Regions from separate parts of the Streptomyces sp. NBC_00878 genome, predicted to be linked through region 2. Evidence: riboswitches for the same ligand, from Rfam matches in the RefSeq annotation. Region 2 holds a riboswitch; each other region holds the start of a gene.
The links. Region 2 has a riboswitch for cyclic di-AMP ahead of OHA11_RS21265 (M23 family metallopeptidase). Riboswitches for the same ligand answer to the same signal wherever they lie in the genome.
Positions count from the first base shown of each region.

Region 1: another riboswitch for cyclic di-AMP. It lies ahead of OHA11_RS17115 (C40 family peptidase); the one in region 2 lies ahead of OHA11_RS21265 (M23 family metallopeptidase).
Region 3: another riboswitch for cyclic di-AMP. It lies ahead of OHA11_RS04565 (LysM peptidoglycan-binding domain-containing M23 family metallopeptidase); the one in region 2 lies ahead of OHA11_RS21265 (M23 family metallopeptidase).

Region 1 is NZ_JAPEOK010000001.1:4,107,423-4,116,996, reverse strand. Features, by position in the region: gene OHA11_RS17150 (DUF5753 domain-containing protein) at 1-349, shown strand, start outside; gene OHA11_RS17145 (DUF397 domain-containing protein) at 346-591, shown strand; gene OHA11_RS17140 (hypothetical protein) at 835-1,821, shown strand; gene OHA11_RS17135 (ribbon-helix-helix domain-containing protein) at 1,902-2,186, shown strand; gene OHA11_RS17130 (hypothetical protein) at 2,183-2,563, shown strand; gene OHA11_RS17125 (hypothetical protein) at 2,573-3,244, opposite strand; gene OHA11_RS17120 (C40 family peptidase) at 3,571-4,662, opposite strand; gene OHA11_RS17115 (C40 family peptidase) at 5,142-6,290, opposite strand; cyclic di-AMP (ydaO/yuaA leader) riboswitch at 6,297-6,468, opposite strand; gene OHA11_RS17110 (hypothetical protein) at 6,762-7,355, opposite strand; gene OHA11_RS17105 (hypothetical protein) at 7,352-8,677, opposite strand; gene OHA11_RS17100 (ATP-binding cassette domain-containing protein) at 8,762-9,574, opposite strand.
Region 2 is NZ_JAPEOK010000001.1:5,020,481-5,030,054, forward strand. Features, by position in the region: gene lhgO (L-2-hydroxyglutarate oxidase) at 1-877, shown strand, start outside; gene trmB (tRNA (guanosine(46)-N7)-methyltransferase TrmB) at 1,083-1,841, shown strand; gene OHA11_RS21260 (PrsW family intramembrane metalloprotease) at 2,016-3,407, shown strand; gene OHA11_RS21265 (M23 family metallopeptidase) at 3,489-4,526, opposite strand; cyclic di-AMP (ydaO/yuaA leader) riboswitch at 4,538-4,694, opposite strand; tRNA gene OHA11_RS21270 (tRNA-Met) at 5,098-5,171, opposite strand; gene OHA11_RS21275 (dihydrofolate reductase family protein) at 5,310-6,449, opposite strand; gene OHA11_RS21280 (MarR family winged helix-turn-helix transcriptional regulator) at 6,554-7,069, shown strand; gene ribA (GTP cyclohydrolase II) at 7,185-7,853, shown strand; gene OHA11_RS21290 (ABC transporter permease) at 7,945-8,736, opposite strand; gene OHA11_RS21295 (ATP-binding cassette domain-containing protein) at 8,733-9,574, opposite strand, start outside.
Region 3 is NZ_JAPEOK010000001.1:1,132,056-1,141,629, reverse strand. Features, by position in the region: gene OHA11_RS04575 (tyrosine-protein phosphatase) at 1-553, opposite strand, end outside; gene OHA11_RS04570 (alpha-galactosidase) at 725-2,806, shown strand; cyclic di-AMP (ydaO/yuaA leader) riboswitch at 3,089-3,264, shown strand; gene OHA11_RS04565 (LysM peptidoglycan-binding domain-containing M23 family metallopeptidase) at 3,269-4,198, shown strand; gene OHA11_RS04560 (SGNH/GDSL hydrolase family protein) at 4,426-5,211, shown strand; gene OHA11_RS04555 (TetR/AcrR family transcriptional regulator) at 5,447-6,067, opposite strand; gene OHA11_RS04550 (Glu/Leu/Phe/Val dehydrogenase dimerization domain-containing protein) at 6,120-7,310, opposite strand; gene OHA11_RS04545 (MBL fold metallo-hydrolase) at 7,682-8,884, shown strand; gene OHA11_RS04540 (ATP-binding protein) at 9,258-9,574, shown strand, end outside.

The DNA.
Region 1 (9,574 bases), 910 kb from region 2:
CTTCAACTATGTGATTCATGAGGCAGCGCTGCATGCCGTGGTGGGCGACGAGGGCGTGATGCGCAGGCAACTTGAGCATCTGCTGACGGTGGGACAACGGCGTAACGTCTCAATCCAAGTGTTGTTGTTCAAGTTCGCCCCCGCTGCGGCGCTCAGCGGACCGATCGTGCTGGTGGAAACGGCGGACCATGAGCAGTACGCCTTCGCCGACGGGCAGGAAACGGGTGCGCTCTACGGCAGTGGGGACAAGCTCAGCACGCTGACTCAACGCCATGGCATGATCCGCACGCAGGCGCTTAGCGTTGAGGAGTCTGCCCGGTTCATCAGAAAGGTGGCGGAGGAACGATGAGCGCCGACCTGTCATGGTTCAAGTCCAGCTACAGCGACTCCTCGGGCAGTGCCTGCCTCGAAGTCGCCTACGCCTGGCGCAAGTCCACCTACAGCGACTCCCAGGGCAGTGACTGCGTCGAAGTCGCCGCCTGCCCCCACTCCATCCACGTCCGGGACTCGAAGCTCGGGGCTCGGAGCCCCCGGTTCGCCGTACCCGCTGACGCCTGGGCGGCCTTCATAGCGCACACTCGGCGTGCCTGAACGTCGGCGCCCGAGCCCCGGGCTTCGGACCCCGAGATCCGAGCTCCTTTTGTGAGGATTGGGTGGTTGGGCTCAACCCACCCTCCCTCCCAACCCCCGTACACACCAGCGGACATGACTTTTCGTGATCGGCTTGCCACGCGCCGTGGCGAACGTTTAGCGTTCGCAGCAACAAACGACCCCGGCAGGTGTTACCAGCACCAAACCGGGGTCTGACCTCAAGATCGAACGAGGACCGATCTCATGGCTTGTGAAGACCTTAGCGCTGCGCTGCCCGCGCCCGCACACCCCATGGCCAAGCCCGGCTACGGCAAACGCTCCGTACCGGACCAGCCGCCCTCCCGCCCCGGCGACTTCGGTCACCTCCCCGCCCGCGCCGCGTACATCGCCGGATTTCTCGACCGGCTCTGCGAGAACGCGGCCATGGATGCCAAGACCATCGCGAAGGCCCAGCCCCTCTACGGGCAGCAGGCGGTCCGCTCCGCCCTCAACGAACTCGGCGAGGCAGGACACCTGCGCCGCGTACGCCACCGGGTCGAGCCGACCGACACCGGCACCGACACCGATACCGGTACCGGCACGCGGTGGGTCTTCCGCACCTACTGGTCCCGTACCGCACGTGACAACGAATGGTGGGCCCGGTTCCTCGACGGTGACGTACCCGGTGCCGCATCGCCCGAGACGCCGATCACGACCTCCCCGGTCACGACATCCTCCCCGGCCTCCATGTCCCAGGCCGCCCCCAGCGACGTGACACAGGAGCCTCAACCCTCAGCCGCGTACGTGGCCCTCGCCCAACTCGGCCGCGCCGAACCCCGCTTGGCGCTCTCCCACGCCGACTGTGCGGCGCTCGAAGGCCTCGCCGCCGAGTGGTTCGCCCGTGGTGCCGATACCGCTCGCTTCACGCAGGTCCTCGTCGCGGGCCTCCCCGAGGCGGTGTACTCACCCCGTGCACTTGTCCAGCGTCGGCTCCGCGACAAGATGCCGCCCGACCTGGCCGCCGCCGAGGGAGCCGCCGCGCCCCGGCAGCCCCCGCCTCCGCGTCTGATCATGGAGTGCACCGAGTGCCGCGTACCCGGCCGCCCGGAGGCCCTGCCAGGAGGTCTCTGCCGTGCCTGCCGTGGCGGCACCACGGCCGAAGTGCCGCGCGCACTGCCTCCGACGGCCGTACAGGTCCGAGCCGCGCAAGTGCGCGGGGCGATCCGTACCGCGCTGCCGCTGCGAGTGTGAGCCGTTTCCGCGCACGGCCCGCAGCTTGTCCATCACTCTCAATAGGAATCTCTCGTATGGCCATGCGATACCCTCGCATCATGGCTGCCAAGAAGCCCATCTCCGTCACTCTCGACCCGGACCTGCTCGAAGAGTTGCAGCGGCTCGTCGACGCGGGCGAGGCGGCATCGATCTCGGCGGTGATCAACGAGACCCTGCGAAGCCGTGTCGAACGTCGACGGCGAGCTGAGCAGGCGCGGGAGTACGTCGAGGAAACCCTGCTGCGCGGTCAGGCGCTGACGGACGAGGAACTCGTCGAGGCGCGCGGCATGCTGGCCGCGAGCAAGGCCCGCACCGACGCTCGCCGCAAGGGTGCGGCGGCGTGAGCGACGGCGTCATCCTGGACCATCACGGTCTGCTTGCCCTCGGGCGCGGGCATCGTGTGCTGTCCGGATTCATCGTGGCAGCGCACGAGGATCCGCTGTACACGGTGGTGGTTCCAGCTCTCAGCCTGGCCGAGGCAACGAGGAGTCGCCCAGGTATTTCGGGTCACCTGGCCCAGCTTCCCGCCGTGGAGGTGGCGTCGGTCGACCGGATCGTCGCCGACACCATGGGGCGTATCGCGACCACGCTCTTCCCCGAGCACGGGTGGTCGGCCGTTCATGTGGCCGCCGTGAGTATGGCAACCGGCTGGGAAGTCGCCACCACGGAGCCTGGCGCGTATCGCGGGTTCGGCGTGCCGGTGCTGCCCTTGGCGGGATGAACCGCCCTGTCAGTCGGCCTGATCCTCCGGAGCCGGTGTCGCTCCTGTTGTCCCCCGCTCAGTCGGCGTCCGAGGCCCCAGCGCCCGTACGGCCCACCGATAGTGACGTACCGCCTTCACCACGCCGATCAGGCCGGTCAGCCAGAGAATCAAGCCGATTCCCATCACGAGCACCACATCGCTGTACGCGTCCTGCCCCGGCCTCGCCTCCGCCGCCCCCGCGAACGCTGTCCACAGCCCGAACGCGCAGAGGCTGAGTGAGGAGAGCAGCCAGAAGAGGCTCAGGCCGGGGGAGCGCAGGCGGGCGTCGGTGGGCGGATGGCTGGCCAACCGCAGCCAGGCGTCGAGGAGTTGGCTGATGTGGCGGTCCCGCCGGACGGCGAGGACGACGGCGATGACGGAGGGCGTGAGCGCGGCCAGGCCGAGGACCGCGAAGAGCGGTCCCAGGATGAACCCGGTGGGATCCCGCTGTTCGAGTTGCTGCAACGGCAGCACGAGCAGCGCCCATCCGATGATCGCCGCGACCGCCAGCAGCCACAGCAGCAGCACCCGGTGCACCCCGAGACTGCGTCTGCGCAGTTCCTCCAAGGCCCGCCCGCGGTCGGCCAGCAGCGCTGCCCGGTCGGGCCAGCCGCTGATGTGCGCGGGCGGCGGCGGAGGTGGCAGCGTGGGGCCGGGCATCGAATCCTTCTGGAGGGCGACGGCGAACCAGGCGGAACGGTACGGAGGAGCGGAGCTGTGTGGAAGCAACGGGACGGACGAACGGGACGGACGAACGGGACGGACGAACGGGGTGGACGAACGGGGTGGAGCGGATCGTGACCGTGTGGTGCGGCATGTCGAACCGTGCCGCGTCGACGCTACCCCGCCGCAGTACCCATGCGATGTCCATCCAAGCCGGACCGACGCCCGAACGGCTTGAACTCCCCCGTTCCCTACCGTCGCCGTTCCCTGCCGTTCTCCTCCCTTGTCGGCCCGCCCGTCTTCTCCCTCGTCGGCCCGGCCGCTCACGCCACGCGCGTAGCCCCCGCGAACGGCATCTCGTCGATCGGTGCCACCCGTACCGGTGCCGCGGAGTTGGGCGCGTGGATCATCTGCCCGTTGCCGATGTACAGGCCCACATGGCTGATGCCCGAGTAGAAGAACACCAGGTCTCCGGGCCGGAGTTCGGACCGTGAGACGCGCTCGCCCGCGTTGATCTGGGCGTACGTCGTGCGGGGCAGCGAGATGCCCGCTTCACGGTACGCGGCCTGCATCAGGCCCGAGCAGTCGAAGGCGTCCGGGCCCGTGGCACCCCACACATACGGGCTGCCGAGTTTCCCGTACGCATACGAAATCGCGCTCGCGGCGCGGGAGTTCGGAGCGGCGGTCGACGGGCCGTTGCTGCCTGTGCCGCCCATGCCGCCCGTGGCGCCCAGTTCGCGCGGTTCGGCAGCGGAACGTGAGGCGCGGGCGGTGTCCGCGTCGTCGGCGCCGATGCGTGCCCGGTCCGCGTCCGACAGCCGTGACAGCAGATCCCGGGCCTCTCCCAGTTTCCCGGTGACGGTCCGCTTGTTCCGCTTCAACTCCGCCTGCCGCGCCTGGAGGGAGGTGAGCTCGACGTGTGCGGCCCCGCGCAACTGCTCGATCTCGCGCAGCTGTTCGCGTACCCGCGACACCGCCGAGGCCTGCCTGCCGCCCGCCCGCTCGGCGAACGCGGCCCCGTCCAGGTACTGATCGGGATCCGAGGAGAGCATGAGCCGCAGCGCGGGGTCGACGCCGCCGTCCCGGTACTGCGCGGTGGCCAGCGAACCGAGCGCGTCCCGCTCCGAGTTGAGCCGATCCGTCCTGCGCGCGGCCTCGTCCTGCAGCGTGTTCAGCCGGCCCCGCGTCTTCGTCGACCTCTCCTTCGCCCCGTTGTACTTCTCGGTGGCGACCTCCGCCTCCTGGTACAACTTGTCGACCTTCGCCCTGACCTGAGCGGCTGTCAGTTCCGGCGCGGCGGTCCCCGTCCCCTCGAACCCGGTCGCGCTCGCCGCGCCCGCGAGCGCGATGGTGAAGGCGGTGCGGGCCGTACTGCCGCCGATTGAGCGCTGTCTGGGCTTGCGGTGCGCTGCCACGTGCGATCCACGTCCTTCCGTACGGCCGCCCGGGCGTTGGTGCGTCCGCGGCGGCGGCCCTCAGGGGCCGGTTGCACGTCCGGCGGCGGCCCGCACAGGGGAGCGGGCCGCCGCCGGACCTTTCTCGGCGGTGGTGTCCGGATGCCGCCCCTGGCCCGGGCGGCGGTGGGAAAGTCCGGTCACCTGGGGAAGGACGCTAAACCTGGGACCGTGGCCCGGGTAACGGCATGTACGGAAGTGGTGCGATTCGGGCACGAGCTGACCGGGTACGACCGCGATCCGGGCCCGGCGCCGCCGACTTGACGTGGTGGGCTGACCGATGCGCGAGTTGTGGGGGAGCGGGCGAGCGGCTGGTGCTATGGGCTCCGCCGGGATGGGGCGCGTGGGCTGCCCGAGGCTGAGAGGGACACGCGCGTGTCCCTCTCAGCCTCGGGCAGCCCCAATTCCGGTCAGTGCGAAACAGGACTACGAAAAGCCCCTCATGCCGGGCGTACCACGCTGTGGATCGGCATGTAGTAGATCGACTCCTCGCGGACGTACGCCCCGGGCTTCGGCGCGTGGATCATCATGCCGTCGCCGATGTAGATGCCGACGTGGCTGATGTCGTCGTAGAAGAAGACCAGGTCACCGGGCTGGGCGCTGTTCAAGGAGACCGTCGTGCCCGCGTTGACCTGGTCCCAGGTGGTACGCGGGAGCGTGACGCCGGCGGCCTTCCAGGCGGCCTGGGTGAGGCCGGAGCAGTCGTACGACTCGGGGCCGCTCGCGCCCCACACGTACGGCTTGCCGATCTGGGCGCGGGCGAAGGCGAGCGCCTTGTCGGCCTTGGCCGTGGAGGTGGAAGTGGAGGTGGACGAGCCGGAGCCCGAGGTGCCCGAGGAGGTCCCGGTGTTCTGCGTCGCCGCCTCCTGGCGCCGCCGCTCCGCTTCGGCCGCCTGCTGCCGCGCCAGCTCGTCCGCCTTGCGCTGGGCCTCTTCCTGCTTCTGCCGCTCGATCGCGGCGAGCCGCGCCTTCTCCTCGGCGGTCAGCTTCGAGAGCAGGTCGCGCGCCTCGGCGAGCTTCCGCTGGACGTCCGCCTTGGACGTCTTCAGCGTGCTCTGCGTCGCGGTGAGCGTCTCCAGGCTCTCGGACGCCTCCTGCCGCTTCTCCGCCGTCGCGGCCTGCTGCGTGACGTAGTCGTCGACGGACTGCTTCTGGCGGCTGGTCAGCCGGTCCATCAGGTGGGTCTGGTCGAAGTAGTCCTGCGGGTTGTCCGCGAGGAGGAGGGAGGCGGTGTCGGGGGCGGCGGCTCCCGTGCGGTACTGCGCGGCGGCGAACGTACCGAGTTCCTCGCGCGCGTCGTTCAGTTTCTCCGTGCGCCGCGCCACATCGTCGAGCAGGGTGTCGACGCGCTTCTTCTGCTTGGTGGTCTTCTCCTTGGCCGCGTTGTACTTCTCGCTGGCCGTCTCTGCCTGGCGGTAGAGGTCGCCGACCTTTTTCTCGACTTCCTCAAGGCTCGGCTTGGGCTCCTCGGCGGGCGACGCGTTCGCCGTCTGGGAGAGGAGAGCCACCGAGGTCAGAGCCGCGGTGGCGAGGGCCGGAGTCCGTATGCCCATGGGGCTGAGGGGCCGGGACCTGCGGTGTGGCGCCACGAGGGCGTCTCCTTCCGTCATCCGCCTACCGAGTTAGCTGTCGGGTTCGGGCTGGTGCTTCGGAAGGTTTGCCCTACGGTCCGGTTCCCGGATGGGAGTTGGACCGATTCACCCCAAGGTCGGTGGGTCCTCGGCTCCGGCGGCCACAAGGGCGTACCGGACTCGGCGGAGGCCGCTCGGCCCGGCGATGTTCGCCGGTGCGGGTCGTGCGGCCTACAGGAAATTTAGCTAATTCGTGTGGCCCCTGTGAAGTTTGATGTGCGATATGCCCGATACATTTTCGTGACCTTGACCTTGGGCCTCGCTCTCCGAGGTCAATCCGGAATGATCTGCGATGAGTTGTCCGGAGTGGCGGCGTCCGACTGGTCGGGGGCGCCGGCTTCCAGCAGTCACGGTCAGGTGCCGTGGGGCAGAGGAAGCCATCCGCGGCCGGCCGGTCACATGATCAATATGTGGCCGGCCGCAGCGGGCTCACAGGCGGCTCCCGCGCTGGGTGTAGGCGGCGGCGCCGACGACTGTCAGGAGGACGGCCACCGTGGTGGAGGTGACGGTGCCGGGGTCCTGGACCATCCAGGTCAGTGCCTGCCCGATGACCGATTCCCTGGGGCCCACCGCCAGCATGAGCATGGCCCAGCCGATGGGGAGGACCCAGGCCGCGTGGGCACCGACGAGCACCGCGCCCAGGGCGGTCAGGGCCGTGAGTGCCAGGACGGCCTGTACGACGGTGCCGTAGGCCACGGCGTGGGACTGCTGCCCGGCGATCCGGTGGACGACGACGAGCAGACCGAGCAGGACTCCGCCGAGCAGCAACAGGTGGACGGCGCGGATCAGCCGCCAGGGGGCGGGCGTGCCGCGTTCCAGTTCCTCGTCCGGGCCGGCGAGCGTGCGGGCGGTGGGGGCGATGCCCAGCACGACGGCGATCAGGCCGAGCCTATGGGTTATGGCCGGGTCGTCCGGCAGGTATGCGGCCCAGGTGAGTGCGGCCGCGGCCAGAAAGACCAGTACGGTCGCCGGAACCGCCCGGCAGCGCAGGTGCAGCACGATGCCGTGCAGGCCCGGGGTCATCGGCCCGCTCCCTGACCCATGACGACGGCCAGCGGGTCCCCGCAGGTCAGTGCGGCCTTCCGGCCGTCCCCTATCCGCTGGTAGCGCTCCTTGGCAGGCAGCGCGCGCAGCGTGTCGTAGGCCTCGCGGGCGACAGGGCTCAGCTCGTCGGTGGGGGTGGCCAGGAGCAGGGCGGCCATCGCATCGGAGGCGTCCTGCGCGCGGGTCCACTCCCTGCCGGTCCCGTCCTCCTCGTCGGAGAAGCAGTCCTCGTCGAAAACGGCTCCGGAGGCCACGGTGTCGAGGACCGAGGCCGGTTTCCATCTGATGCCGCCTTCCTGTGTCCGGTACGGGAGTTGGACACGGACCGTACCGAGATCCTTGGCGTCGGCAGGCTTGCCGTCGTCGAGCATCCAGCTCACCGTGTCCTCCTCCACCCGCGTCGGGCCACCGGGCACCTTGGCGAAGGCGTCGAGCACCTTCTGGGCGGGAGCTGTGAGATCGGGCAATGTGCGGGTGTGCACCTTGGTGACACAGATCCGGCCGTTGCTCGGCGCGCAGACCATGGCGGTGGCCTGCTGGTCGGGGACGACCGCGCCCGATGGCGCCAGCAGGGTTCCGAGGGCCACCCCGGCCACGGCGGGCGTCAGGGCCAGCACCCGGGCACGCGCGGTGGCCGCGACGGCCAGCAGCACACCGGTGACAGCGACGGCGGCGAACCAGATGCCCTGGGCCGCGGACAGCGAGGGCAGCACCCGGTGGAAGTCGTCCGTCACCGGCAGCATCGGCAGCACGGTGTCCACCAGACGGTTGGCCGGCCGGCTGTCCTGGCTCACCGACAGAATCAGGAAGAGCACCACCGCGCCCAGCGGCGCCACGACCGGCGCGGACGCCATCCGCCCGACACCCAACCCGAGCAGGGTGACGGCGATGGCGGCCAGCAGTCCCACCGCAAGGCCCGCAGGCTGAAGGCCGTCACCGTAGGCCGCGTGCCGGGAGACCAGTACCCCTGCCCACCCGACCATCGCGGCCATGGCGAGCACCACCGCGCCGGCGATCACCAGGAAGGCGGGCAGCAGCCGCACCGAGCGCGGCCGTGGCGTGGCGGCGAACAGCTCGGAGACCTCACTGCGCCGCTCCCGCCCGCCGTGCCAGATCCCGGCGGCCAGTGCCACCGGCAGCACGATCCAGGCGGTTCCCCGCATCGAGTAGACCAGGGGCGCCCAACTGGCGGCCCACTCCCCGATGTCCATCCACAGAAAGACACGGGTCAGGGCGGCCAGCACCAGGAACAGCGGCAGCGCGATCGAGCGCTTCGCCTCCAGGCGCACTATTCGGAACATCACAGTCTCCAGTAGTCGGGTGTAGCCAGTAGTCGGGTGTAGGAGGACATACAGGGGCTTCGGGCGGCGGTTGTGCTGCGTCGCCTATCGCCCGGCCCCGGCCTTGCCCTCGCGGTGCCGGCGCAGCAGGGCGGAGTAGCCGCGCTCGATGTCGCTGTCGCCCGGGTCGGCGTCGGTGCCTGCGGTACGGAGGCGGTCGAGGTGGCCCGCGAAGACCGTGCGGCCCTCGTCCATCAGCACGACGCTGGCGCAGGCGGCACCGACGTCCTCGACAAGGTGGGTGGAGACCAGGACGCAGGACTGTGCGCCGATGTCACGCAGCAGAGTGCGGAACTCCATGCGCTGGGCGGGGTCCAGGCCGACGGTGGGTTCGTCGAGCAGCAGGATGTCGGGGTCGTTGACGATCGCCTGGGCGATGCCGGCCCGGCGCAGCATGCCGCCGGAGAGCGATCCCATACGGTCATCGGCCCGGTCGGTGAGGTCGACCCGGTCGATGGAGTGCTGCACCGCGTCGGCGACCCGGCGGCGGGGCACTTCCTTGAGCCAGGCCATGTACTCGACGAACTCACGCACGGTGAAGCGCCGGTAGTGTCCGAAAGCCTGGGGCAGATAGCCCAGCCGACGGCGCAGCTCGCGCAGTTCGCCACCGCTGCGACGGGCGTTGCCCAGGAGTTCCAGGTCGCCGCTGTGCGGGGTCAGGACGGTGGCGAGCGTGCGGATCAGGGTCGTCTTGCCCGCCCCGTTGGGGCCGAGCAGACCGTGCACTCCGGTGCCCAGTTCCAGGTCGATCCCGTCGACCGCCGCGCGGCGGCCGTGCCGCACGGTCAGGGCGTGAGCCTGGATGTGATGGGCGTAGCGGGTGGGGGCCGTCTCGCTCGCGGTGACGGTTCTGGGCAT
Region 2 (9,574 bases):
CGTCCAGCGAGGCCGGGAGAACGGCATTCCGGTCCGTGAGCTGGGCGCCACCCAGATCGCGGAGTACGAACCCCAGGTGCGGGGCCTCGCCGCGATCCACGTGGCCACCACAGGCGTGTGCGACTTCGTGGCCGTAGCCCGCCAGCTCGCGGACGCGTCCGGCGCCCACATCCAGTACAACGCGGAGGTCACACACATCGACCGCCGCCCCGACCTCGGAGTAGCGGTCCGCACCCACGACGGAACGATCATCCGGTCCCGCGTGCTGGTCAACTGCGCCGGCCTCCACTGCGACAGGATCGCCCGCCTGACGGGCGACGACCCCAACATGCGGATCGTCCCTTTCCGAGGCGAGTACTACACCCTGGCCCGCCCCTCCCTCGTCAACGGCCTCGTCTACCCCGTGCCGGACCCGGCCTTCCCCTTCCTCGGCATCCACCTCACCCGGGGCATCGACGGAAGCGTCCACATCGGCCCGAACGCGGTCCCGGCCCTGGCCCGCGAGGGCTACGACTGGCGGACCGTACGCCCCCGCGACCTGGCGTCGACCCTCGCCTGGCCAGGTTCCTGGCGGATAGCCCGCCACCACTGGCGCTACGGCGGCGGCGAACTGCACCGTTCCCTCTCGAAGACAGCCTTCACTCACGCAGTCCGCCGCCTGCTCCCGGCAGCCACCCCCGACGACCTGATCCCCTCCACCGCAGGCGTCCGAGCCCAGGCGGTCCTACGCGACGGCACCCTCCTGGACGACTTCCTGATCCAGGAGTCCCCCCGCACGGTCCACGTACTCAATGCCCCCTCCCCCGCAGCCACAGCCTCCCTCCCGATCGGCCGAGAGGTGGCAAGCAGGGCCCTCAGGTCAATGACGACGATCTGAGACTCAGAGACCAACGGAAGGGGCCGTGCCGGTACGTCGAGTCCGCCGCGTAGGGCTCCTCCAGGAAGCGGTTCCCTCCAAAACTGACAGCCGGATACCCGGAAAGCGGTGGACTCGACGTACCGGCGCGGCCCCGACCCACGACGGCGCACGGCCACCGCGAGCGCCCACCCCGTAAAATCGACGTACTGTGTCTGACTCCTCCATGCCCCGGACCCCCCGCCCAAAGGGCGAGCCCCGCTTCCCCGACGGCCCTCGCGCCGACCCGGCCGGCTCCCACTTCGAGCGCCGAATCCGCAGCTTCCAGCCCCGCCGAAGCCGCGTCACCCACGGCCAGGCGGACGCCCTCCAGCGCCTGTGGCCCAAGTGGGGCCTCGACATCGACGGACAACGACACCTCGACCTCAAGGAACTCTTCGGCGCGGACATCCCCGTCATCCTGGAGATCGGCTTCGGCATGGGCGAGGCCACCGCTCAGATGGCCGCCGAGGCCCCCGACACCGGCATCCTCGCCGTCGACGTCCACACCCCGGGCCAGGGCAACCTGCTCAACCTCGCGGACCAATCAGGCCTGTCCAACCTCCGTGTCGCCAACGGCGACGCGATCATCCTGCTCCGCGAGATGCTGACCCCGGACTCCCTCGACGGCCTCCGTGTCTACTTCCCGGACCCGTGGCCCAAGAAGCGCCACCACAAGCGGCGCCTGATCCAGCCCGAGTTCCTCACCCTCGCCGCGTCCCGCCTCAAGCCGGGCGCGCTGCTGCACTGCGCCACGGACTGGGAGCCGTACGCCGAGGTCATGCTCGAAGTCCTCACCGCCCACCCGGACTTCGAGAACACCCAGCCGGACGGCGGCTACGCGCCGCGCCCCGACTTCCGTCCCCTGACACGTTTCGAGGGCCAGGGCCTGGACAAGGGACACGTGGTGAACGACCTGCTCTTCCGCCGCGTACCGCACAAGTAGTAGGAGCCGAACGCCCACGCAGGTGAACGCACCCACTCAAAGGAACCCACCCGCTCAGGGGAACCCACCCACAGACATGAACGCACCCACAGCGAAGCCACACCACGCAGCGCCCCCGCGCCCCTGACAGGGCGCCCTCGCGGCCCAAGCCCCTCCCTCGTTAGGGTCATTGTCATGGCCACCGGTCCCCCACTCCCACCGCACTCCGGCCCACACAACAACCCGCACAACGACCCGCACACCAGCCCGCAGTCCGGCCCACCCCCCAGCGTCGCCCCCAGCATCACCCCCGCCACCGTCCCCGGCGGAGCCGCACACTGGTGGCACCGCAGGTGGGTCCGCTACAGCGCCCTGACCACGCTGCTGGCCCTCTCCGGCCTCGTCATCCTGGCCCTGGTCCGCAAACAGACAGGCACCGAGGGCTTCCTGGTGGGCCTGGGCCTCGCCGTACTGCCCGTCCCACTCCTGGTCGCCGCGTTCCGCTGGCTGGACCGAGTGGAACCGGGCCCATGGCGCAACCTGCTCTTCTCCTTCGCCTGGGGCGCCTGCGCAGCCGCACTGATAGCCATCGTCGCGAACAGCTTCGCGACGAGATGGATAGCGACGGCGACGGCGGACCCGTCCAGCGCCGACACCCTCGGCGCGACGGTCATCGCGCCGATAGTCGAGGAATCGGCGAAGGCGGCCGCGGTGCTCCTCGTCTTCCTGTTCCGCAGACGGGAGTTCACCGGAATCCTCGACGGCGTGGTGATAGCCGGCGTCACGGCGACCGGCTTCGCGTTCACCGAGAACATCCTCTACCTCGGCACGGCGTTCGGGACGGACCAGCTCTCCGGCGAGACCGGCCTCTTCTCCGTCACGGCGGCGACCTTCTTCGTCCGCGTGATCATGTCGCCCTTCGCGCATCCGCTGTTCAGCGTACTGACGGGCATCGGCTTCGGCATCGCGGCGCTCTCCGCGGACCGCCACAAGGTACGCCGCGTACTGCTCCCGATCGTCGGACTGCTGCTCGCGATGGGCATGCACGCGATGTGGAACGGCTCGTCGGCCTTCGGCGAGTACGGCTTCTTCGCGGTCTACGCGGCGTTCATGGTCCCGACGTTCGGACTGCTCACCTGGCTGGTGATCTGGACCCGCCAGCGCGAACTCGGCACGATCCGCTCCGAACTGCCCGCGTACGCCATGGCGGGCTGGCTCACCGCCCCCGAACCGTTCGCCCTCGGCTCGATGAAGGCACGGCGGCTGGCCCGCGAGTACGCCACCCACCACGGCGGGCGCGCGGCGGGCCGGACGGTCGCGGAGTACGAGGCGTACGCGACATCGCTGGCGTTCCTGCGCCACCGGGGACATCAGGGCCGCGCGGACGCCGACTTCGTCTTACGCGAACGGGAGTTGCTCCACGAACTGTGGACGCGCCGCGAACCGGCCCGCCCCGCCCTGCTGTACGCGGCCCACGCGACGGCTCCGGCACCAAGGGCACCCCAATGGCCGGGCTACGGATCCCCGTACACGAACCCGCACCCGGCACAGACGCCGTACCCCGCATACAACCCGTACCGCTCGTGACCCGAGGCAATCAAGGCACCCGGCACCCCAGACACCACGTCCCGGGCACCCAAAGCGCCCAAGACGACCCGGTCGTCGGTGTTACGGAGTGAGCCCCTTGCCCCGCAGCCAAGCCATCGGGTCGATGTCGCCGCCACCAGGGGTGTGGACCTCAAGGTGGAGGTGCGCCCCGGTGACGTTGCCGGTCGCGCCCACGCGGCCGATGACGTCGCCCGTGTTGACCTTCTGCCCCACGCTGACGTTGATCGACGACTGGTGGGCGAACCACAGCTCCGTACCGTCGTCGAGGGTGAGGACCGTGCGGTAGCCGTACGACCCGTTCCACCCGGCCTCGGTGATCGTGCCGCTGTGGACCGCCTTGATCGGCGTACCGGTGGGAGCGGCGAAGTCCAGACCCGTGTGGTACCCGGAGGACCACAGCGCACCGGACTGCCCGAAGGTCGAGGTGATCGTGTACGAGGAGGTCGGCAGCGTGTACTGCTTGGCGAGCTCGGCGAGGCGCGCGGCCTCGGCCTTCTCCTTGGCCTCCTCGTCCGCCTTCTTCTTGGCGGCGGCGACCTTGGCCTCGGCGGCGTCCCGCTCCTTGGCGGCCTGGTCGGCGGCCTTCTTCGCGGCGGCGGCCTCGGCGGCCCGCTGGGCCTCGCGGTCCACCTGGTCCTGCTGCCGCTCGGCCTGGAGCATGATGCGGGCGCGCAGCGCCTCGCCCGCGTCCGAGTTGCCCTGCTCAGCGTCGGCGGTGGTGAGGCCGACGGAGGTGATCGGCGTGCTGGAGCCCTCGGGGGTGTCGTCGTCCGTGAACGGCGAGCCCACATTGGGCAGGTCGGGCATCGAGATCGACACCGGCGGCTTGCCGGTCTGCGCGGAGGCCATGCCACCCGCGCCGACGGCGGCTATGACACCGACGCCGAGAACGGTCGAGCTACGGGCGAGTCCTCCGCCGCGCTGCTTGGAGACGCGGTGCCGGCCGCGGACGGGAAGGACGGTCTCCGCGCTGGGATTCCAGACCTCCCACGTCTCCTCGTCCTGGCGGACGCCGTAGCCGAAGGTGTCGGGCTTCTTCTCACCCGACGACTCACTCGGCGCGAACGAGGTGGTGGGGGCAGGCCGGTTGGACGCCACGTAGGCGCACTCCTTTCCTTCCTTCTCGCCTACCGGGTTAGCTGACGGGTTCGGAGCAGGAAGGTCTCCTACGCGCGTCAACCGCGGTGTGTTCCACCGCGAAAGACACGCGATTCACCCCAAGTGGTGGTTCCCCGGTTCCCTTGCGGAATTCGGCGCGTGCGCACGGCGCCGACTCTAGTGACGGCAGGGACGACCGCGCTGCGTTATCGAACGTTAATGGACCCCGGTACCGGATTCCAAGCTGTTCCTGATGATCGTTACGACCTCCGGCCTGGACTTACGGGTGATGAGCGGGCCAAAACGGGCGAGTTGATCGTCATTCAGGCATGGGGGCTTTGTTGATGGTGCGTCAGTTGTTATGCGGAGGGACGCCGTTCGACTACCACCAGTGACAGAGCCTGAAAAGAGCGACGCATCTCACGATGGCCGCGGTCGCCACGACTCCCGACCTGTCCAGGCTTCCGAGAGCAGGAGTAGCGGGCGGCCGACGGGAGTTGGGCGAGTGAAAACACCTGGGGAAACGTCCAGGGCCGGAATCCTGAATCGGATTCCGGCCCTGGGCCTTCAGTAGCGGGGACAGGATTTGAACCTGCGACCTCTGGGTTATGAGCCCAGCGAGCTACCGAGCTGCTCCACCCCGCGTCGTTAAGACCACTGTACGCCATCCGCGGGACCCGAAGCACACGCATTGATGTCGACCGCGCTTCATCGGAGGTTTGACATGAAACGTGCCGATCACCGCACCGGCCAACCGAGATGGCGGCGCGCCGGTCGTACGCGTCAACCGAGATGCCGGTTGGGCGACTTCGCGTCGGCCTCGTACTCGGGGAGCACCAGGACATCGGCACCGGCCGCGGCCAGCAGCCCGCTCCCGTCCGCGCCGGTCACGAAGGTGTCCGGCTCCCGCCACGCGGTCACGACCCTGCGTACGCCCGCGTCGAGGATCAGCCGGGCGCAGGGCGCGGGCCGTGACGACCGGCGGGCGCACGGCTCCAGGCTGCTGTAGACCGTGGCGGTCGTGAGACGCGGATCACCCGGCTCGACCTTGGCGAGCGCGGCCTCCTCGGCGTGCGACACGGGGTCGGACTCGCGGGAGTACCCGCGGGCCAGCTCCGTACCGTCGGCCGCGACGACGACCGCGCCGACGCTGAACGCGGTCCGCGAGGGCGGGCACTGGGCGGCCAGTTCGCAGGCGAGGGCCAGCCACCGGTGGTCGGCGGCGGAGGGTACGTTCCCGGTGCCGGGCGCGGTGGGGACGTACCGCATGAGGACGACGTCGCCCACGGGCCGTGTCTCGGTCAGCCGCATCCGGTTGCGGGGGCCGCCCGGATAGTCGCCGGGCCCGAACAGCCGTGGCGCGTCCGGCTCGCCCACGACGAGGGGGGCGACCGCGAGTTGAAGTTCGTCGGCGAGGCCCTGCCGGAGGAGCTGGGTGTGGACGCGACCGCCGCCCTCGACCATGAGCCGCCGTACGCCGCGTACGTCGTGGAGGTGGGTGAGTACGGCCCGCCAGTCGACGTCCGGGCCCACGGGGACGATGTCGACGCCCAGCCCGCGCAGCGCTTCGGCGGCCGTCACCGCCCCCTTGTCGGACGTATAGACGATCTTCTCGCCGCCCGTGGACCAGAAGTTGGCGTCGGGGTCGAGGTCGCCGCTGCCGCTGACGGTGACCTTCAGCGGGTACTCCGGCCGGCCGGCGGCGACCCGGGCCGCGCGCCGCTCGGCGGAGTTGACGAGGAGCCGGGGGTTGTCGGCGCGCAGGGTGCCCGCGCCGACGAGGATCGCGTCGGACTCGGCCCGTACCTCGTCGACCCGGTCGAAGTCGGCCGGTCCGGAGAGCAGCAGCCGATCGGGGCCGGTGTCGTCCAGGCAGCCGTCGAGGGAGACGGCGGCGGACAACAGGACGTAGGGGTGAGGCATTGACGCGCTCTCTTTCAGGGGCGGAGCCTGGGCTTGTCCGGGGTCAGGGGGAGGGTTCAGGGGCCGGTCTTGGTTCAAGTTTGAAACAAAACTACACTGGGGGTATGACGACCCGCTGGCTCACCCCCGAGGAGCAGCGCGCCTGGCGCGCCTACATCGCCGCCTCCCATCTTCTGGAGGACGCGATCGACCGGCAGCTCCAGCAGGAGGCCGGCATGCCACACCTGTACTACTCCATCCTGGCCAACCTCTCCGAGGCCCCGGACCGCAGCCTGCGTATGACCGACCTCGCCGAACGGACGAAGATCACCCGCAGCCGGCTGACGTACGCGGTGACCCGGCTGGAGAAGGACGGGGCGGTACGCCGTGAAGGATGCCGCACGGACAAACGGGGCAGCATCGCGGTCCTCACGGACGAGGGGATGGCCGTCCTGGAGCGCACGGCGCCCGGCCATGCCGAAACGGTCCGCGCGGCGATCTTCGACAAGCTCACCCCCGAGCAGGTGAGCCAGCTGGAGGAGATCTGCACGGGGATCGCGCGGGGCCTGGAGGGAGATGACCCGCAGGCGGCGCCGGACGACGTCCCGTGGCGCCGCCGCTCGTCCACACCCTGCACATAAACCTCAGCACAACCGCTCCCAAGCATTGCTTCAACTTTAAAGCATGGGGTAAGGTCTCGCTCCGAGGAGCTGCTTCAAATCTGAAGCAGTTGAGAGATCGGACCGGGAGAACCGCATGCCCGACTACCCCGCCGCCACCCAGCGCTCGCGCGTCCGGGTGCCGCTGCGTTTCCACGACGGCTACAGCGTCGACGCCGAACTGGTCACCTTCCACGGCCTGACCGACGGCCTGGAACACGTGGCGATGGTCCTCGGCACCCCTTCGGCCTCGGCGCCCCCTCTCGTCCGCCTCCACTCCGAGTGCCTGACGGGCGACGCCTTCGGCTCGTCCCGCTGCGACTGCGGCCCCCAGCTCCGCGAGGCCGTCGAGCAGATCGCCACCCGGGGCGGCGTACTCCTCTACCTCCGCCAGGAGGGCCGGGGCATAGGCCTCTACAACAAGCTCGACGCGTACGCCCTCCAGGACCAGGGCCTCGACACGTACGCCGCGAACACGGCCCTGGGCCTCCCGGAGGACGCCCGCGACTACACGGCGGCGGCCCAGATGCTGACAGCCCTCGGCATCACGGAACTGGACCTGCTCTCGAACAACCCGGACAAGGCGAACCAGCTCCGGGACCTCGGCATCACGGTCGGCCGCCGCGTCCCGACGGGCGTCTTCACGACGGCCCACAACGTCCGCTACCTCCGGGCGAAGGTCTTGCAGACCCAGCACACACTGCGGCTCCCGGACCTGACGGAACCGACGGAACTGGCCGGTCTGGCAGAACTGACGGCGGGCTGACGCCTGCTTGTGCTGGTCGCGAAAAGGCGGCGTACGCCGACACGGTGTCGACGTACGCCGCGCTCGCGCTGGGAACGCTCGCTCAAGTCGCCTACTTCGGGTCGCGGTTGAACGAGGCCTTCGACCAGAAGTAGCCCAGCACGGTCAGCGCCAGGGACCAGGCGATCGCGAGCCAGCCGTTGTGGCCGATCTCGGTGCCGAGCAGCAGGCCTCGCAGGGTCTCGATGGCCGGGGTGAACGGCTGGTACTCGGCGATCGGCTGGAACCAGCCCGGCATCGCGTCGACCGGGACGAAGGTGCTGGAGATGAGCGGCAGGAAGACCAGCGGCAGCGCGTTGTTGCTGGCCGCCTCGGCGTTCGGGCTGATCAAGCCCATCCCGACCGCGATCCAGGTGAGCGCCAGGGCGAACATCGCGAGCAGCCCGAACGCCGCGACCCACTCCAGGGCGGTGGCATCCGTGGACCGGAACCCGATGGCCACCCCGACGGCCCCGACGAGGACCACGCTCATCACACACTGCAGCACGCTGCCGACGACGTGCCCTATGAGCACCGACCCGCGGTGGATCGCCATCGTGCGGAAGCGGGCGATGATGCCCTCGGTCATGTCCATGGAGACGGACACCGCGGTGCCGATCGTGGTGCCGCCGATGGTCATCATCAGGATGCCCGGGACGAGATACGCGATGTAGTCGGACCGGTCGCCGCCGCCGTTGCCGATGCCGGCGCTCATCACGTCGCCGAAGACGTAGACGAAGAGCAGGAGCAGCATGACCGGTGTGAGCAGCAGGTTCAGGGTGAGGGACGGGTAGCGCCGCGCGTGCAGCAGGTTGCGGCGGAGCATCGTGTTCGAGTCGCGCACGGCGAGGGAGAGGGAGCTCATCGGACGTCCTCCTTGGACTGGCCGAGCTGGCTGAACTGGCTGAACTGGCCAGGCTGGTTGGGCTGGTTGGGCTGGTTGGGCTGGTTGGGCTGGTTGGGCACGGTGGTGGTGCCGCCGGTCAGGGCGAAGAACACGTCGTCGAGGTCGGGGGTGTGCACGGTCAGCTCGTCCGCCTCGACACCGGCCGAGTCCAGCCAGTTGAGGATGGAGCGCAGCTCACGCTGGGTGCCGTCGCTGGGGATGCGCAGCGACAGCGCCTCGTCGTCCCGCGCCGCCTCGCTCAGCGAGACGGCGGCGCTCTGGTACGCGGCCGGGTCGTCGAACCGCAGCCGCACGTGCCCGCCGGGGACGAGCCGCTTGAGCTCGTCGGCGGTGCCCTCGGCGGCGATCTTGCCGTCGTTGAGCACGGCGATGCGGTCGGCGAGTTCGTCGGCCTCCTCCAGGTACTGGGTGGTGAGGAAGACGGTGACGCCGTCGGAAACCAGCTCGCGGATGATCCCCCACATGTTGTGGCGCGAGCGCGGGTCGAGACCGGTGGTCGGCTCGTCGAGGAAGATGATCCGCGGGCTGCCGACCAGCGTCATGGCGATGTCCAGACGCCGCTTCATACCGCCGGAGTAGGTGGAGGCGGGCTTCTTGGCGGCGTCGACGAGGTCGAACCGCTCAAGGAGTTCGGCGGCGACGTGCCGTCCCTCACGCTTGGACAGGTGGTGCAGGTCCGCCATGAGGAGCATGTTCTCCTCGCCGGTGATCAGCCCGTCGACGGCGGAGAACTGCCCGGTGACGCCGATCGCGGCACGCACCCCGTCCGGTGACGCGGCGACGTCGTGGCCCGCGA
Region 3 (9,574 bases), 3.9 Mb from region 2:
CCGCGACGATGGCCTCGCGCTCGACGTCGAGGGCGAGCAGGGTCACGGCGATGGAGAGGCCGGCGCGGTCCTTGCCCGCCGCGCAGTGCATGAGGGCGGGGACGCTGTCGTCGGCCAGCGCGCGCAGTACCTGGCGGTGCTCGGCCGTGCGCTCCTTGATGATCGAGCGATAGGAATCGATCATCCGGTTCGCGGCCTTGCGGTCCGCGAGGATCGAGCGCAACTGGTCCACATCGCCGTCGCGGACCAACATCCAGAACTCGGCGCCGTGTGCCGGGTCGGTCAGCGGCAGATTCACGTTCTGAACGCCCGGCAGCTCGATGTCGGGTCCTTCGAGCTTCTGGTCCGCGGCATTGCGGAAGTCGAAGATCGTGTGCAGCCCCAGGGAGGAGAGGAACGCGGCGTCCGACTCCGTCGCGTGCGCGAGATGGCCGCTGCGGAACAGCCGTCCGTACGCCACCCGTCGGCCGTCCGCCGTCGGCAGGCCGCCCACATCACGGAAGTTGCGCACTCCAGCCAGCTCGGGCTCGGTCGACGGGACCTGCTGCGTCACGGGGGCTCCTCCCCTTCGGCTGCCGACGCGGCTCGTCGGCGAAGTGCGCGCTCTCGACGATACGACATCGATTCGTAGGCCAATGAGTTGTCCACAGGCGTTGCCGGGGAGGTGCTCGAACCATAATGATGTTGATGCTTGAGCGTGCCTGTTCGGATCTGTGAGGGTTTGATGTTGGAGATCGGCGAAGACGGTCGTACGTGGCTTCTTTCGGGCCCGGCGAGCAGCTATGCCCTGCGCCTCGGCGAGGACGACGCGCTGCTGCACCTGCACTGGGGTCCGCGCATCGCGCTCGCCGACGCCGAGGCACTCGCGGCCGGCCCCGGACCCGAGTACTGGGCCTTCGAGGCCACCCTCGACGGACACGAGGAGTACCCGGTGGAGGGCGGCCCCCGGTTCGTACGGCCCGCGCTGTCCGTGCGTACCCAGGAGCGGCGCGGCACCGAATGGCGCTTCGAGGCGTCCGAGGCCGAGGGTGACGAGCTGCGGCTGCGGTTCTCCGACTCCGGGCTCGGGATCACGCTGCACTACCGCATGCGGGCCGGAACCGACGTCGTCGAGCGCTGGGTGACCCTCGCCAACGAAGGGCCCGTCCTGGAGGTGCTGCGCGCCGACTCGGCGGCCTGGACGCTGCCGCACCGCGACGGCTGGCGGCTGTCCCAGCTGCACGGCCGGTGGGCGGCCGAGTCCCGGCTCGTACGCTCCGAACTCACCTACGGTGAGAAGGTCATCGGCAGCCGGCGCGGGCACACCTCGCACCAGCACCTGCCCTGGGTCGCCCTGGATGTCGACGGAGCGGCCACCGAGGAGCGGGGCGAGGTCTACGGATGCGCCCTCGCCTGGTCGGGCACCTGGCGGATCGCCGTGGCCCAACTCCCGGACGCGCGCGTGCAGATCACCGGCGGGGCCGGGTACGACGAATCGGGGCTGCTGCGACTGGAACCGGGGGAGAGCTTCGTCACCCCCGTCTTCGCCGGACTGTGGAGCGACGGCGGATTCGGCGGGGCCAGCCGTGCCTGGCACGCCTACCAGCGCGCGCATGTGATCCCGGACGCGGACCGGCACCGGCCGGTGCTCTACAACTCCTGGGAGGCCACGGAGTTCGACATCTCCGAGGAGCAGCAGGGGGCGCTCGCGCGACGGGCCGCCGCGATGGGGGTCGAACTCTTCGTGGTCGACGACGGCTGGTTCGGGGCGCGCACCAGCGACCGGGCCGGGCTCGGCGACTGGACGCCCAACCCCGACCGCTTCCCGGCCGGCCTCAAGCCGCTCGCCGACGAGGTGCACGGGCTCGGGATGCAGTTCGGGATCTGGGTCGAGCCCGAGATGGTCAATCCGGACAGCGAGCTGTACCGCGCCCATCCCGACTGGGTGCAGTTCCAACCGGGACGAAAGCGGACGGAGCTACGCAATCAGCTCGTACTGAACCTCGCCCGGAAGGACGTTCAGGAGTACCTGTGGGAGCAGCTCGACGCGCTGCTCTCCAGCGCCCCGATCGACTACGTGAAGTGGGACTTCAACCGCTGCTTCACCGATGCGGGGTGGCCCGGAGAGGCCTACCCGCAGCGGCTCTGGGTGGACCACGTGCACGCGCTGTACGCCCTGTTGGACCGGCTGCGGGCGGCCCACCCGGGCGTCGCGTTCGAGTCGTGCTCGGGTGGTGGTGGCCGGATCGACCTCGGGATCATGGCGCGTACGGACCAGGTGTGGACCTCGGACAACACCGACCCGCTCGACCGGCTCGCCATCCAGCACGGCTTCAGTCAGGTGCACCCCGCGCGGGCCATGGCCGCCTGGGTCACCGACAGTCCGAACGTCCAGCTCAACGGGCGCGCCAGCTCGTTGCGCTTCCGCTTCGTGAGCGCGATGGCCGGAGTGCTGGGCGTCGGCGGCGACCTCACCCGGTGGGACGACGAGGAACTGGCCGAGGCGCGGACGTGGGTGGAGCTCTACAAGGAGATCCGGCCCGTTGTGCAGGGCGGGGACCTCCATCGGCTGCGCGCGCCCGAGGGCGGGCTGAGCGCCGTGCAGTACACGCGCGACGCGGACGTCGTCGTCCTCGTCTGGCTCCAGGCCCAGCACTACGGAGAGCCGGTCGCTCCGGTGCGGCTGCGTGGACTCGACCCGACAGTTGCGTACAAATGCCTCGAAACGGGTGAAGTTCACCGGGGTGCGGTGCTGTTGCATCACGGGTTGCGGACGGGGCTGCGTGGCGACCTCGATGCGGCAGTTTTCCGCTTGCGTCGCATGTGACTGTTGTGCCCGTAATAGGGCATTAATTCCAACTCGCTCTGGAATAAAGGTTCCTGGGGGCCGTTGCGTGAGCAGCGTCATATTCGTGACGGTCTGCTGTCGCCATGTTCACGTAATTCAGCCGTGTTTTCGGGGATTTAGTAAACGGCGAGATTCCTGATTTACGCAGGGTGACCGTCATTTCGGTCAAGGATCAAGAGAACGGGACACACAGGGAACCCCAAAGGTTGTTTCGGCGTCTTCATCTCGCTTACGTTCGCCTCCAATCCGGACGGACGCCCAATCCTGCCGCCGCCCGGAATCCGCACACTCACCCGTACACGGCAGGAGCGGGGGACCCACAGGTAGAACGCCTGTTCCGGTCTCCGGAACGGCTTGGGGTTAAGTCGTGCGCAATCACGGCCGGGCATCTCCAGCTCGCACCCGACAGCTCACCTCGCAGGCGCCGGAGAGGAATTCGTCATGCCCGCGAAGGGTAAGCACCGCCGTCCCAAGTCCCAGCGTTTCACCCGCTCCATAGCCGTCGCCGGAACCGGCGGCGCGGCGCTCGCCCTTCCGCTGCTCGGCGCGACCGGAGCGCATGCCGCGACTCCTCAGTCCGCAGCCGAGTCCGTGGCGAGTGTCTCGAATATCGCGAACAAGGCCGCGGAATCCGCGCCCGCCGCAGCCGACAAGAAGGCCGAGGCCAAGAAGGCCGCGACCAAGACGTACACCGTGCGTGCGGGCGACTCCCTTTCGGGGATCGCCGACGCGCAGAACGTCAGCGGCGGCTGGAAGAAGCTGTACGCGGACAACCGCAAGGCGATCGGCGGTAACCCGGCGCTCATCCACCCGGGCCTGAAGCTGACGATCGGCGAGGCCGCCGCCTCGAACTCCGGCTCCGGCGCGTCCAAGGCGACCCAGTCGTCCGCGAAGAAGGCTGCCGCCCCGAAGGCCAAGGCCCCCACGGCTGAGGCCGCCAAGGCCGCGGACGCCGCCAGTGCCGCCGGCTTCAGCCTCCCGGTCGCGGGCGCCACCGTCGGCACCCCGTACAAGATGTCGGGCAGCATGTGGTCCAGCGGGTACCACACGGGCGTCGACTTCGTGGTTCCGACCGGTACTTCGCTCAAGTCCGTCGGTGCGGGCACGGTCGTCTCCGCCGGCTGGGGCGGCGCGTACGGCAACCAGGTCGTCATCAAGCTCGACGACGGCTACTATGCCCAGTACGCCCACCTGTCCTCCCTCGGTGTCTCGGCCGGACAGACCGTGACCGGGGGCCAGGAGATCGGCCTCTCCGGTGCGACGGGCAACGTCACCGGCCCGCACCTGCACTTCGAGATCCGCACCACCCCGGACTACGGCTCGGACGTGGACCCGCTGGCGTACCTGCGTGGCAAGGGCGTCTCCATCTGACCCGACGCCGGGCTCGCCCCGCAGGGGCGTACCACTCCGCTCGTCTCCGAAGGCCGGACCCTGTGATCCCCGGGGGCCGGCCTTCGGTGCCTTATTCCGGGTTGACCGATCCTTTACGCGTGGCTTATGTCACCGCCCGTCAACCCTTTCCTACGGTCGCGTAGCTCACACTTGAAGGTGAATCATGGGTCGATGTGGCAGACGATTCGAAGAATGACAACAGATCAGTGATCGGGTCGTACGTGGCGGTGGGGGACAGCTTCACCGAGGGCGTCGGCGACCCCGGTCCGGACGGGGAGTTCGTCGGCTGGGCCGACCGGTTCGCGATGCTTCTCGCGGACCGACAACCCGAGGGCGACTTCGACTACTCCAACCTCGCGGTCCGCGGGAGACTTCTCGACCAGATCGTCGAGGACCAGTTGACGCGCGCCAAGGAACTCGCGCCGGACCTGGTCTCTTTCTGCGCGGGCGGCAACGACATCATCCGGCTGGGCACCGACCCCGACGAGGTCGCGGAGCGCTATGAGCGCGCTGTCGCGGACCTCACGTCGGTCGTCGGCACGGTCCTGGTGGCCACCGGCTTCGACACCCGTGGCGTACCCGTGCTCAAGCACATGCGCGGCAAGATCGCCACGTACAACCTCCATCTCCGGGCCATCGCCGACCGGTACGGCTGTCCCGTGCTCGACCTGTGGTCCCTCAAGACCATCCAGGACCGGCGGGCCTGGGACGGCGACCGGCTTCATCTGTCGCCCGAGGGGCACACCCGGGTCGCCCTGCGCGCCGGCCAGGTCCTCGGCCTGGAGGTCCCCGCGGACCCCGACCAGGCATGGCCGCCGCTGCCGCCCCGCGGCACCCTGGAGATGCGGCGGGACAACATCCACTGGGCGCGCGAATACCTGGTGCCGTGGATCGGGCGACGACTGCGCGGGGAGTCCTCCGGGGACCGCGTGGTGGCGAAGGGGAGCCTGTCACCCGACGACATCAAGATGCGGATCGAGTCGGTGGCTTGAAGGCCCGGCGGACTGGCTCTGCCAGGGCCTGAAGGCCGCTGGGAGGGTGCAGGGTGCGGCTGGTGGCCCGAACTGTCGGCATGGGGGCGGTTCTTCGCCCGGTGGACGTCGAGGAGGCCCGGCTGTCCCTCGGTGGGTGATGTCGAGGAGCCCCGTCGGCTTTCAGCCGGTGGACGTCGACCAGGCCCGCCGTCCGTCACTCGCTCGCGAACCGGGGGTACGTCGGCACGCGGCCTCAGGCGCTCGGAGTCGTCAACGCCTCGCGCGCCAGCCCCAGTTCCCGGGCCAGCGCCTCGTCCACCCACTCCTGGGTGCGGGTGCGTGAGACCGCGCCCGGGTACGCCGTCATCTGGACCGCGAGCCCGTCCAGCAGGGCGGTGAGGCGCAGCGCCGTACTCGTGGGGTCCGGGCAGTGGAACTCGCCGGCCGCCACACCATCCGCGATGACCTCCGTGATCGCCGCCTTCCACTGCAGGTCGAGGTCACGGGTGACGTCCCGCAGCGCCGGCTCGCGCAGCGCGACCGCCCAGCCCTCGATCCACAGCCGCCAGCCCTTGGCCTGCCCGGTCGGCGCGTACCAGCGGACCGCCGCCCGCAGCCGGCGCAGCGCGGTCGTCCGGCGGCCGAGCAGCTTGCGCAGGCGGGCGAGGTCGTCCTCGGCCGCGTACGTGAACGCGGCGGCGACCAGTTTCTCCTTCGTCGAGAAGTGGTAGAGCACCAGGGCGTTGCTCACCCCGAGCGCGGTCGCCACATCGGCGATCCGCACCGCGGACACCCCGCGCTCCTCGATCTGCTGGATGGCGGCCCGCAGCAGTTCCTCACGCCGCTCCGCCACGCTCAACCGCACTCTTGCCACCGGGCAACCCTATGCGGTCTCCCTGGAGTGCACCGGTGGAGGGGCGGCGGCGTCAGCGGTACCAGCCGAACCGCTCCGCGATGACCGGCAACCGGTCCGCGACGATCGCGTGCGCGGCAGCCCGCGGTGTCGTCCCGTCGGCCTCCGCGCGCGCGAGCATTTGGTCGATCAGAGCACGCATCGAGCGCCGCGTGTACGCGAACGCCTCCTCCGCGTCGGCCCCGATGTCGCCGAACAGCGTCCACCACCACCAGGCGTTGGTCCCGGAGTTGACCACGACGTCCGGCAGGACGGTGACACCGCGGCCGGCGAGCAGATGCTCCGCGCCCGGCAGGACGGGCATGTTGGCGGCCTCGACGATCCAACGGGCTCTGATCCGCCCCTGATTGGTGGCGTCGATCGCGTACGAGACCGCCGCCGGCACCAGTACGTCGGCCTCGATGGACAGCCAGGCGTCGCCGGGCAGTTCGCGGTCGGCCGGACGCAGCGCCGCGCGGTCGATCGTTCCGTACGTGTCACGGGCGGCGAGCAGCGCGTCGACGTCCAGTCCCGCGGGGTTGGCGATCGTGCCCTTCACGTCGGCGACGGCCACGATCGTCAGCCCCGCGCGCGTGAGGAAGCGGGCCGTGGCCCCGCCCATCGTGCCCAGCCCCTGCACGGCGACCCGGGTCCCGTCGTACGCCACCTTGGCCCGGTCCAGGGCCGCGAGGACCGACTCGGCCACCCCGCAGCCGCCGACCAGCTCGTCGAGCCCCATACCGTCCACCTCGACGGCGAACGCGTCCGCCAGCCGCCGCCGGGCCGTCGCCTCGTCGTCGAGCAGCGGATAGACGGCCTGGATCGACGACACGAGCCCCGCCTCCGCCGCGGCCCGGTCGACGAGGTCCTGGCTGAGGCCGAGATCCTCCCCGGTGGTCCAGAGGCTCTCGATGTACGGGCGCATGGCGCGCAGATAGCGTACGAGCAGGCCGTACGCCTCCGGGGCCTGGGGATCGCAGTCGATGCCGCCCTTCGCGCCGCCGAGCGGTACGTAGCGGCTCTCCGGGTCGTAGTGCAGGGCCTCCTTCATGGTCATGCCACGGGCGAGCCCGGCGACCTCCTCCAGCGTGCAGCCCGCCCGCATGCGCAGCCCGCCGCTGGAGACGCCGCGCACCAGCCGGTCCACGACCAGGTGCCCCTGGCGGCCGGTGACGTGGTCGGTCCAGGTGAGCGTCATCAACGGGCTGCTGTCCGGGACGTTCATAGGGGCTCCTCGGGGGCGGGGACAGGGGATCGGGGGAACGATCGAGGGGAAAGGCTGGGGGGAACGGTCGGGGATCGGGGGACATCGGGGGGAACAGAGGACAGGTTCAGAGCGTTTGACCGGCGTGGGGCCGGGTGCGTACCGCATCCCGGTTCTGGTGCCGACCTACACCATTACTGAATGGTCGGTCAGTATCGAAAGTGCTGCATGTATCTGTCAACATACTGAATGGATCTTCAGTAGAACGTGATGTCCTACCCGATGGATCCCGCCATGGCCCGCGCGGACACCGCCCTGTCGTACGCCCGACCCGGCGCTGTCAGAGGCGGCGACCATAATGGAAAGTCAGACCGACTCCACCTGGAGGTGCCGTGACCGGTTCCCGTTCCCTGAGCTCCGGGCTCCGTTCTCTGCGGCCCGCCGCCTTCGGCGCTGATCCCAGTGGTGAGCGTATGGAGCGCATCCGCAGATCGCCGAACTTCGCGGACGGCGTTTTCCGGAACCCCGAGGGCGCTCCCCGGCCCGACGGCGCCATGCTCGAATTCGCGCGGTCCTTCTTCCGTAAGGAGGAGCGCGTGCGCCGCGCCCCGGCGGGCGTGGTGCCGGTCCATGCCACGACCCTCGCCGACCTGGCCCGGCCACCGGCCCAGGGCCTGCGGTTGACGTGGATGGGGCACTCCAGTGTGCTCGCCGAGATCGACGGGCACCGGGTGCTCTTCGACCCCGTCTGGGGTGAGCGCTGCTCCCCGTTCGCCTTCGCCGGGCCCAAGCGGCTGCACCCCGTGCCCCTGCCGCTGGAAGCGCTCGGCCCGGTCGATGTCGTCGTCATCTCGCACGACCACTACGACCACCTGGACCTCCCCACGATCAAGGCCCTGGCCGGTACGGACACGGTGTTCGCGGTGCCCCTCGGCGTCGGCGCCCACCTGGAGCACTGGGGTGTCTCGACGGACAGGCTGCGCGAGCTCGACTGGCACGAGACGACGAAGGTCGGCGGAATCTCCCTGACCGCCACGCCCGCCCGCCACTTCTGCGGCCGCGGCCTGCGCAACACGCAGCACACCCTCTGGGCCTCCTGGGCCGTGGCAGGGGACGAGCACCGGATCTATCACAGCGGTGACACCGGGTACTTCGCGGGCTTCAAGGACATCGGCGCCGCGCACGGCCCGTTCGACGCCACGATGATCCAGATCGGCGCGTACAGCGAGTTCTGGCCCGACATCCACATGACGCCCGAGGAGGGCATGCGTGCCCATCTCGATCTCCAGGGCGGTCGGCCCAGCGGTGTGATGCTGCCGATCCACTGGGGGACGTTCAACCTCGCGGCGCACCCCTGGGCCGAGCCCGGCGAAGGGACCGTCACCGCCGCCCGGGCGGCCGGTGCCCGGATCGCGCTGCCCCGGCCCGGTGAGCCCTTCGAGCCGACCGCGGAGACCGTCCCGTCCGAGCCCTGGTGGCGCGGCGTGGCCGTCACCCCGGAAGGTGGCTGGCCCGCCGTCGAGGAAACGGTCCGTGACACTCCGCGTGACGCGACGGAGGACACCGGAGACCCGGAAACCGTCCCCGCGGGGTGACGAAGCAGCGCGCGAAGGCGTTCGGCGAGGGCCGAGGAGCATCCTGCTCCTCGGCCCTCGCCGTTTTCTTGCTGACCGCTTCTGACCAGGTCTGATCGGTTCACTGATGCATGGGAACGGGCGTGCGAGGTGGTTATCGGCCTGTCGTACGAACCCTCATACCAGAGCGGGACGCTGACCGCCGGGAATTGTCAACTGCCCACCGCACATGATGCGCAGGCGACTACTGTGAGTGTCCGCTGAGCGACACAGGGCCGAATTCTTCGGCTCTCTCGACCGGCGCAGCGATGGCGCATGTCCCAGTCGGCGCATGCCTTGGTCGCAGAACCCGCGGGAGCCCCCACAGCCCCGACACACCAGTACGAGGACGTCGATGTCTCACCTTCGCGCACCGGCCGCACGCGCAGACCGCCGCGAGGGCGGGCGGCACGGGCGACCGGTCGCCCGCACCGCCTCCACGCTGCCCGAGACCCACATACGGCCCCAGCTCCTCCGCCTCGCGGTCCTGCCGCCCATCGCGGTGGCCCTCAGCGCCAGCGCCGCCGTGCTCTTCACCGTCCGCACGACCGCCGCACGGCCCGGCCTCACCCTGTGGATCGTGCTCGGCGGAGCCGTCGCGGTCGCTCTCGTGGGCATCGTGATCGCCGCCGTGGCCGCCGACCGCGCCGCCAGGTCCGTACGCGACCGCAT